Regions from separate parts of the Exiguobacterium sp. TDN 0502 genome, predicted to be linked through region 4. Evidence: riboswitches for the same ligand, from Rfam matches in the RefSeq annotation. Region 4 holds a riboswitch; each other region holds the start of a gene.
What was found. Region 4 has a riboswitch for S-adenosylmethionine ahead of ACRPK8_RS10715 (methionine ABC transporter ATP-binding protein). Riboswitches for the same ligand answer to the same signal wherever they lie in the genome.

Region 1 (2,199 bases), on a different contig from region 4:
TGACAAGACCCCCCATGAGAAGCGTCAAGATGGAAATCTCCGCCATCCCTAACATCCCTTCAGACATCGAAAGGACGAAGCCGCTTAAACCAAAGCTACCGTCGACCATTCCGATGATGCCGGTGAGTAACGTTCCCCCGATGAGGACGAGGATGACATTGACGCCAAAGATCGCAAGAACGATGACGGCGAGGTATGGAATCAATTTGTAGAACTCGAATGCCTTAGCTTCGACGACATCCCCTGATCCGGAAACGAACGCCAGTAGGATGATTGTCAGGATAGCAGCCGGAAGAACGATCATGAAGTTCGTCCGGAACTTATCACGCATGTTCGTTTTTTGTGTCCGGACGGCAGCGATTGTCGTATCGGAGATAAATGACAAGTTATCGCCAAACATCGATCCCCCGACGACGGCAGCAGCTGCGATCGCAACGTTGATGTCTGTCGCTTCATGAATACCGAAAGCGATCGGTGCAAGGGCGGCAATCGTTCCGGTAGAGGTTCCCATTGCCATCGAGATGAAGGCAGCGATGATGAATAGTCCGCTCATGAGGAGCGATGGCGGTAAGAACGTCAAGGCAGCATTGACGGTTGCATCAATCGCACCGATCGCTTCTGCCGTTCCGGAGAACGTCCCGGCTAATAAGAAGATGAAGACCATGATCATGATGTCTGGATTTCCGGCACCGGTTGCAATCCGTTCGACCGTTTGATTAATCGATCCTTTCGTCGTCACGGCAGCAAAAATTAAAGCGATCAAAGCGGCGATGAGAATCGGGAATTTGTAAAAGTCGTCATAGAAGATCCCGGCTCCGATGAAGAGGACCAGGAACACGACGAGCGGAAGCAGTGCCCATTTGTTAGGCGTGATCGTTTCATTCATTGTTGACACCTCGTTTCTCAAAGATACAAAAAAAGACCCCTTCGCAAGAAAGAAGGCGGTCTTTATCGAGTAAAGACGCTCTTCTTATCTCTCAAGCTTACGCTTGCTGGATTTGGCACAGTACGAATCAAATCGTCCGCTGCCGAAACATCATTGGGCCAGTCCCTCCGTTTCTCGCGATAAAAAGAAGTCATTCAATTGTCTAAAACACGTTTCTTACCGTACCGCATTGAGTAACGCGTGTCAACTGTACTTTACTGAAGTGCTTGTTTTAATGTCGCAACGTTTTCTTCCATCAACTTGAAATACGAGCTGTTTTGTTGCGCTTTCGTCACTGACTCGAGATTATGGATCGTCACCGATTCAGCGCCGATTTCTTTTTGGATGACACGCGCGACCTTCGGTGAGACTGTCTCTTCGAAAGCGACGTATTTCAAATCATGCATCCGGGCTTCCTTGACTAACGCCGCTAGCTGTTTTTGTGACGGTTCATCTGACGGGGAGATACCTGCAATCGGAAGTTGTGTAAAACCATATCGTTCAGCGAGATAACCGTATGCAGCGTGCGTGACGAGAAGTTCCTTTTTCGAGCCGTCAGTGACGGCCTGCTTGAACTCTTTATCTAATGCATCAGCTTGTTGATCGAAGGATTTCAAGTTTTTTTCGAACGTTGCCTTCTCTTTTGGTACTTCTTTTGACAGTGCAGTCGTAATCGAGCGTGCCATCGCTTTGGCATTGACCGGATCAAGCCAGACATGCGGATCGTATTTTCCGTGGTCGTGCCCGTCTTCTTCGTATGCGTGTTCATCCGTTGCATGATCATCATGTCCGTCTTCTGCGTGCGCATGAAGAGTGGCATCGGATTCAAGCAAGTGGACATCTTTACTTGTCTCGACAAAACGGACGTCCGTTCCTTTTAAGCTCTCTTGAATTTTTTTGGAGTACGGTTCGAGTGTCGTACCTGTCAAAAGGAACAAGTCCCCTTTAGCAATCTCGGTCAGTTGCTTGGAAGTAGGTTCATATGAGTGAGGATCTGCACCCGGTGGAACGATCATCTTGACGTTTACCTGATCACCACCGATTTCACGGGCGATGGCAGCCGTTGCGAACGTCGATGTGTAGACTTCCGTCTGGTTGTCATCTGAAGTCGACGAATCAGTGTTCGATCCGCAAGCGGCGAGGATACTTGCGCTCGCCAGTGCGACGGTTAAAGCAGGAATGACTTTTTTCATTTTATATTCCCTCCGTTGTTAAAACGTAATAATTCCGATTTGGACTTTTTCACTATAGCGGAACGTCCGTGAGGCGTCAAG
Region 2 (2,199 bases), on a different contig from region 4:
CCTCTTCGTGACTGGCATGAAAGACACGTGGTACGAACGGTACGGCGTGCCGCGCGAATTCACGGAGTGCGGATTGTTCGATCCACGCCCGCTCGAGCGATAACGGCCAGCTCTCGCCGACGACTTTCGCGTAGGGTAGTGCTTGTTTTAGAATCAATCGATGTTCACCCTCCCGAATCCGAAAAACGAGGTTGAGATTGCCGTCACCAATCTCTTCTGCTTCGACGGCTCCGTCGCCGATCAGTCCTAATGAGCGGACACGATCAATCGCGTCCTGTTCTGTAAATGCTTTGTATGTCATCTCAGTTTCCCCCTATGTGATACACGAAAAAGCGCCTCTTTTCGTCATCGAAAAGAGGCGCAGGAAAGTCACTGCATCCTCTTATCTCTCAGACGAAACGTCTGTTGGATGTAGCACCGTGCCTAGTGGTCGGTTGCTGCGGCGTCATCGGGCCAATTCCCTCTGCCAACTCGCGATAAGAGTCGTATGTAGTTGTCGTGTGTGATATTGATTTGAATCTTACGCAACCCTCTTCCCTGCTGTCAAATCGAAATCAAGCAGAAACGGATCGCATTTTTAAGCCATCTATAGAAAGAGTATTTTCAAAAAAATAAATTTTCTAAAATTAGTTTGACAAGTGACGATTCCCATGCAAAAATTGCAATTAGATTTCACAATTTCATCCAATTCTTATCAAGAGCAGACGGAGGGACAAGCCCTACGATGTCGCAGCAACCGACCTTTTGGCACGGTGCTAATTCTTGCAGCTACTAAGCTGACAGATAAGAGTCCACGTTCGAATCATTCATGGTCTCTTGTCGCTGACGAGAGACCATTTTTTTGTTGAAGGAGGAAAGACATGACTTATATCACTGCTACTTATCAATTGACCGTTCGCGATCGACTCGAACAACGCGCTGAACAACTCGCGCTTGGTCTGACAGTCGGTTCTTGGACGGAACTGAATCATCTCGAACAACAACAACTCGCCTCGTTCAAAGGGGAAGTCGTACATACGGAAGAGCGCGACGGTAAAGGCTATATCACGATTCGTTATCCGGAACACAATGTATCGCGCGACTTTTCTGCGATCTTGACGACCGTCTTCGGGAAACTCTCACTCGACGGTGAAATCAAATTAACGGAATTGCTACTACCCGATACATTTACGTCGGACTTTCCAGGTGCGAAGTTCGGCATCGAAGGGGTCCGTTCCTTAATCGGTGTCGAAGATCGTCCACTGTTAATGAGCATCTTCAAAGGGGTCATCGGACGCGATTTATCGTTCCTTCGTGATCAACTTGAAGGACAACTTGCTGGTGGGATTGATCTCGTCAAGGACGATGAGATCCTATACGACAATCCGTTGACACCAACGATTGATCGGGCACGAATCGGACGTGAGGTCATCGATGCTCACTTCCACCGGACCGGTAAACGTGCGTTATACGCGATCACACTCAGTGGTCCCGTCTTTACGCTCAAAGATCAAGCTAAACGATTGATTGACGCTGGCGCAACTGCTTTCTTGCTGAACACCTTCACTTATGGACTCGACGTCTTACGTGAACTGGCACGTGATCCCGAGATCAACGTTCCAATCTTCAATCATCCGGCATACAGCGGTGCGTTGATTGCTAGTCCGAACCACGGAGTCGCAGCGCCTGTTTTACTTGGCACATTACCACGTGCTGCTGGAGCCGACTTGACGTTATTCCCGTCGCCTTACGGCAATGTCGCTTTGCCAAAGGATGTTGCTCGTGGCATAGCGGTCGAAGCTACCCGTCTCGGTCAGACGAAATCGATCTTCCCGGTTCCTTCAGCCGGTATTCATCCTGGACTCGTCGCTCAACTCGTACGGGACTTCGGTATCGATTCCGTCATCAACGCCGGCGGCGGCGTACACGGTCATCCGCAAGGTGCTGCGGCTGGTGTCATTGCTTTCCGTCAAGCACTCGATGCGGCACTCGCAAATGACTCCCTATCGACAGCAGCATCGCGTCATGAAGAATTGCGGATTGCGCTCGACGCTTGGGGGATCAAGTCATGACCGTACGGATTCTTTGTGACTTCGACGGTACGGTGACGACACAGGATAATATCATCGCGCTCATGCAAGCATTTGCGCCAGCGAGTGACTTCGAACCGTTGAAGCGTGGCGTACTCGACCGGACGTTATCGATTCAGGGTGGTGTCGG
Region 3 (2,199 bases), on a different contig from region 4:
GCCCTGGATGATTCCCGGAAGTGCTTCCGGTAGAAGAACACTGACGATGATCCGTAACGGTGTTGCACCACAGGCTTCGGCTGCCTCAATCAAACCGGGCGGAATCTCGCGCAGTGACGTCTCGACGAGTCGCGCGAGAAACGGAATCGCTGCGACACTGAGGCTGACGGACGCTGCCGTCGGACCGATCGTATTATCGAGTAAGAACTTCGTTAACGGAATGAGGGCGACCAGCAAGATGATGAACGGCAGGGACCGGACGATGTTGACGACGAAGTCAAGGACACGCCGGACGGCAAGATTTTGAAAAAATAATCCGCGATCGGTGACGAACAGGAGAATCCCGAGCGGAATCCCGACGACTAAGGCAAAGGCAAGCGAAATGCCGACCATCCACGCTGTCTCACCGAGCGCTTTCAGAAGCTCGGGTAACATCGTTTGAATACGTTCAAGCCACATCCTGAATCACCTCGAGTGCGTGAAGTTCCGTCGCGAGCCAGTCGAGGGCGGGAGTGATTTGGTCGGATGAACCCGTCAGGCTGACGATCAAGACACCGAAGGCGACATCCTGAATGTAGTCGACCTTCCCGTGCAGGATGCTGACCGAGATATCGTACCGACGGATCGCTTCTGATAAGGTACTCTCGCCGGTTTTCTCGCCGGTGAACTGCAAGCGGATGATCTTGCCAGGTGTCGCTTGCAAGATGCGTTCCGGCAGTTCGATCTGCAGTGCCGTATCGACGTAATGCTGGGTCACCGGATGTTTCGCCTGACTGAACAAGTCATAAGTAGATGCGACTTCGACGACTTCTCCTTGCGACATGACGGCGACACGGTGGCAAATCTGTTTGACGACATCGATTTCATGGGTGATGAGGACGATCGTCAGACCAAGTCGTTCATTCAAATCTTTCAACAAATCCAAAATTTGCAGTGTCGTGACCGGGTCAAGCGCAGACGTCGCTTCGTCACATAACAGGACGGTCGGATCATTCGCGAGTGCCCGGGCAATCCCGACGCGCTGTTTCTGTCCGCCGCTCAATTGGCTCGGGAAGTTCGTTTCGAACCCTTCGAGTCCGACGAGCGAGACGAGTTCCTGAATCCGTTCTGGAAAATCGGCGCGTTTCACACCAGCTGCCTTGAGCGCAAAGGCGATGTTATCCGCGACGTTGCGCGACTGGATCAATTGGAAGTGTTGAAAGATCATGCCTGTCCGTAAACGAAGTTGACGTAAATCCGCCTTCGACATCCCGCCGAGCGAGACACCGTCGACCTTGACCGTTCCTTGCGTCGGATGTTCGAGCCCGTTGATCAGGCGAAGTAACGTACTTTTACCGGCACCAGATTCACCGATGATGCCGAAGATTTCTCCTTTTTGGATCGTCAAATCGACATCTCGTAAAGCAAAAATCGGGGTCCGGTCCCGGACGAACCGTTTCGTAATCTGTTTGAATTCAATCATCCGCTCATCTCCTCATACAAAAAAAGTCGCTTTTTCCTAGTAGCAGAGCAACCAGAAAAAAGCGACGAAAGTGTAAGATTTCGTAACTTATCTCTCAGAATGAATCCATTCTGTAGGATGTGGCACCGTTCCTGATAGGTGGTTGCCGGACGTCGTTGGGCCTAATCCCTCGGTCGCTCTCGATAAGTAGTTATGCTGTTGGGATTTACTTTAACGGAAATGATTCCCATCTGTCAAACGTTTTTTCAGAATTATTCCGCAACAGGCGTCCGGAACAAGTTGAGCGTGCCGATGCGGTCGACGGCTTCTTCCAACCGTTCGACATCGGCGATCAGACTGATCCGCACATATCCTTCGCCGTATTCACCGAAGAAGGATCCCGGTGTTACCGCGACGTGTGCTTCGTCAAGCAGGTGATCGGTGAAGCTTTGGGATGTGTAACCTTCAGGCACCGGGAGCCAAACGAAGAACGAACCGCCGGGACGTGGTCCATTCCAACCGATCGCGTCGAGTTTTGCGAATAAGGCATCACGTCGTGTTTCATACAGCTTGCTTAATTCGCGGACGCATGTCTGATCACTCGTCAAGGCGACGGTCGCCGCATGTTGAATCGGTGTGAAGGCACTGACGTAAAGATGTTCCTGGTACGTCTCGATGCTTGAGATGACGGACGGATTTCCGATCGCAAAGGCGATCCGGAAGCCGGACATGTTGAAGCGTTTCGAGAGTGAGAACAA
Region 4 (2,199 bases):
TTTTCGCGTTACGACAAGCAGGATACCGAGTGGTAAGCCGATCAACGTCGAGAATAAAAGTGAGACGGATACCATCGTCATCGTCTGCAAGAATGCTGTCCAAATATCACTGTAGTTAACTAGCATGGGCAAGCACCTCCTCGACCGTCACCTGCGCCTGATCGATGTACTGTAACGCTCGTTTCACTTCAGCCGGCTCACCGATCAACTCGACGAGCAAGGTGCCAAACGGTGTCTCCTGCAACTCCGTGATGCTACCGTGTAGGATGTTGACATCAACGTCGAAGCGTTTCGCGACTTGCGATAAGAGTGGCTGCCCGGTGTGATGTCCGAGAAAATGAATCTTATAGATCGGATGTGTATTCCGCGACTCGATCAACTGACGAATCGATGCCGGAATCTCATCATGCATGACGGAGCGGACGAAGTTCCGCGCTGTCTCGGTCTTCGGATTCGAGAAGACATCAAAGACCGTTCCCGACTCGATCAGCTTCCCGGCTTCGATCACGGCGACCCGGTCGCAAATCTCTCGGATGACGCCCATTTCATGGGTGATCAAGAGAATCGTGATCCCGTACTCGGCATTGATCCGTTTTAGCAACTGGAGAATATGGTGTGTCGTCTGGGGATCAAGTGCTGACGTCGCTTCGTCACATAAGAGGACGGAAGGTTGCGTCGCTAGTGCCCGGGCGATGCCGACACGCTGTTTCTGTCCACCCGACAATTGATCCGGATAATGGTCCGCCTTGTCCGCTAGATCGACGAATTCGAGTAACTCCGTCACCCTGCGGCGAATCTCGTCTTTCTTGACGCCTGCGAGAACAAGAGGTTTTGCGACATTCGTAAAGACCGTGTTTGCATTCAGTAGATTGAAGTGTTGAAAGATCATCCCGATCCGCTGTTTCGCTTGGCGTAACTTTTTCGGTGATAGCTGTGTCAAATCTTCTCCGTCAACCGTCACCGTTCCTGATGTTGGTCGTTCTAATAGATTGACGCAACGGAGCAGTGAACTTTTTCCGGCACCGCTAAAGCCGATGACACCAAAGATTTCGCCTTTTTCGATCGTCAGGTCGACACCGTCGAGCGCTGCAATCGTCTGATCCTTCGTGACGTATGTTTTCTTGACTTGATGAAATGCAATCATTCCGTTTTCCCCCTTCATTCAACAAAAAAAGGTCTCTTCTTGAGAAACAAGAAGAGACCTGGATCCGCACAGTGGCAGAATCCACTCCACTCATCTCTCAGACAGCTGTCTGATGGAATTGGCACAGTGCTCATAAGTGAGTCTGTTGCCGAGGTTTCGTAGGGCCAGTCCCTCCACCTCTCTGGATAAGTATTGCGGTATGAAATTCGTTATGTGTGTTGTTGCAGTGTTGCTTATGTCGTAAAACTAATTTTTACATTACGGGTCGAACCTTTGAAAGTCAACCAATTTTACAAAAATAATCCATTTGGCGCATATCGATGAATTGACAAGTTATGGATTCACTCAATGAACGGATTCGTCATTCGTCAAGAACGATTTGATAAGTCATTTTCGGTCGTGCTACCATCGTCTCAATGATTAATCCGACAATTCCAATCTGATATTTATCAAGAGTGAACGAGAGACCTGGCTCTAGGACTTCACGGCAACCTGCAATCTGTAAGGTGCTCCGACCAGCAAAGCGCGGCTTTGGATGATACGGTGAAAAACTCGTGGACGTCCAAGCAGTGACGTCGACGAGTTTTTTTCATGAATGGAGGAAAAATAGTAATGATGAACTATCCTGTATTAACTGGTGCTGAAGCGTTTTATTTTCAAGGTGGTCCGATCGGCATTCTAATCTGTCATGGGTTTAATGCGACACCGCAAAGTGTCCGCGACGTCGGTGAGGCATTTGCTGCTGAAGGATTCACTGTTTACGCGCCACGTTTGCGCGGACACGGAACGAACGTCCGCGAGTTCGAACAATCGACCGCCCGATGTTGGAAAGAAAGCCTGCAAGACGGCTATGAACGTTTACAAGAAACGTGCGATCACGTCTTCGTCGTCGGTCAATCGATGGGCGCGACGCTCGCACTATCGCTCGCTGCTGACGGGATTCCGTTCGCAGGGATCATTACGATCAATGCCGCCCTCTCCGTTCCATCCTATGAAGCACTCTCGTTTGATGAAGGTCCGCAGTACTTACCGGAAGGGGCACCAGACATCAAGCG

Region 1: another riboswitch for S-adenosylmethionine. It lies ahead of ACRPK8_RS15325 (Na+/H+ antiporter NhaC family protein); the one in region 4 lies ahead of ACRPK8_RS10715 (methionine ABC transporter ATP-binding protein).
Region 2: another riboswitch for S-adenosylmethionine. It lies ahead of ACRPK8_RS09725 (2,3-diketo-5-methylthiopentyl-1-phosphate enolase); the one in region 4 lies ahead of ACRPK8_RS10715 (methionine ABC transporter ATP-binding protein).
Region 3: another riboswitch for S-adenosylmethionine. It lies ahead of ACRPK8_RS02590 (methionine ABC transporter ATP-binding protein); the one in region 4 lies ahead of ACRPK8_RS10715 (methionine ABC transporter ATP-binding protein).

What each region holds. Positions count from the first base shown of each region.
Region 1 covers NZ_JBOZGJ010000024.1:513-2,711, forward strand. The annotation lists gene ACRPK8_RS15325 (Na+/H+ antiporter NhaC family protein) at 1-886, opposite strand, end outside; SAM riboswitch class I at 968-1,072, opposite strand; gene ACRPK8_RS15330 (metal ABC transporter solute-binding protein, Zn/Mn family) at 1,141-2,118, opposite strand.
Region 2 covers NZ_JBOZGJ010000008.1:18,060-20,258, forward strand. The annotation lists gene mtnK (S-methyl-5-thioribose kinase) at 1-301, opposite strand, end outside; SAM riboswitch class I at 380-483, opposite strand; SAM riboswitch class I at 689-790, shown strand; gene ACRPK8_RS09725 (2,3-diketo-5-methylthiopentyl-1-phosphate enolase) at 861-2,051, shown strand; gene ACRPK8_RS09730 (2-hydroxy-3-keto-5-methylthiopentenyl-1-phosphate phosphatase) at 2,048-2,199, shown strand, end outside.
Region 3 covers NZ_JBOZGJ010000001.1:537,322-539,520, reverse strand. The annotation lists gene ACRPK8_RS02595 (methionine ABC transporter permease) at 1-459, opposite strand, end outside; gene ACRPK8_RS02590 (methionine ABC transporter ATP-binding protein) at 449-1,462, opposite strand; SAM riboswitch class I at 1,547-1,651, opposite strand; gene ACRPK8_RS02585 (aminotransferase class I/II-fold pyridoxal phosphate-dependent enzyme) at 1,714-2,199, opposite strand, start outside.
Region 4 covers NZ_JBOZGJ010000009.1:58,960-61,158, forward strand. The annotation lists gene ACRPK8_RS10710 (methionine ABC transporter permease) at 1-126, opposite strand, end outside; gene ACRPK8_RS10715 (methionine ABC transporter ATP-binding protein) at 116-1,144, opposite strand; SAM riboswitch class I at 1,232-1,336, opposite strand; SAM riboswitch class I at 1,588-1,689, shown strand; gene ACRPK8_RS10720 (alpha/beta hydrolase) at 1,757-2,199, shown strand, end outside.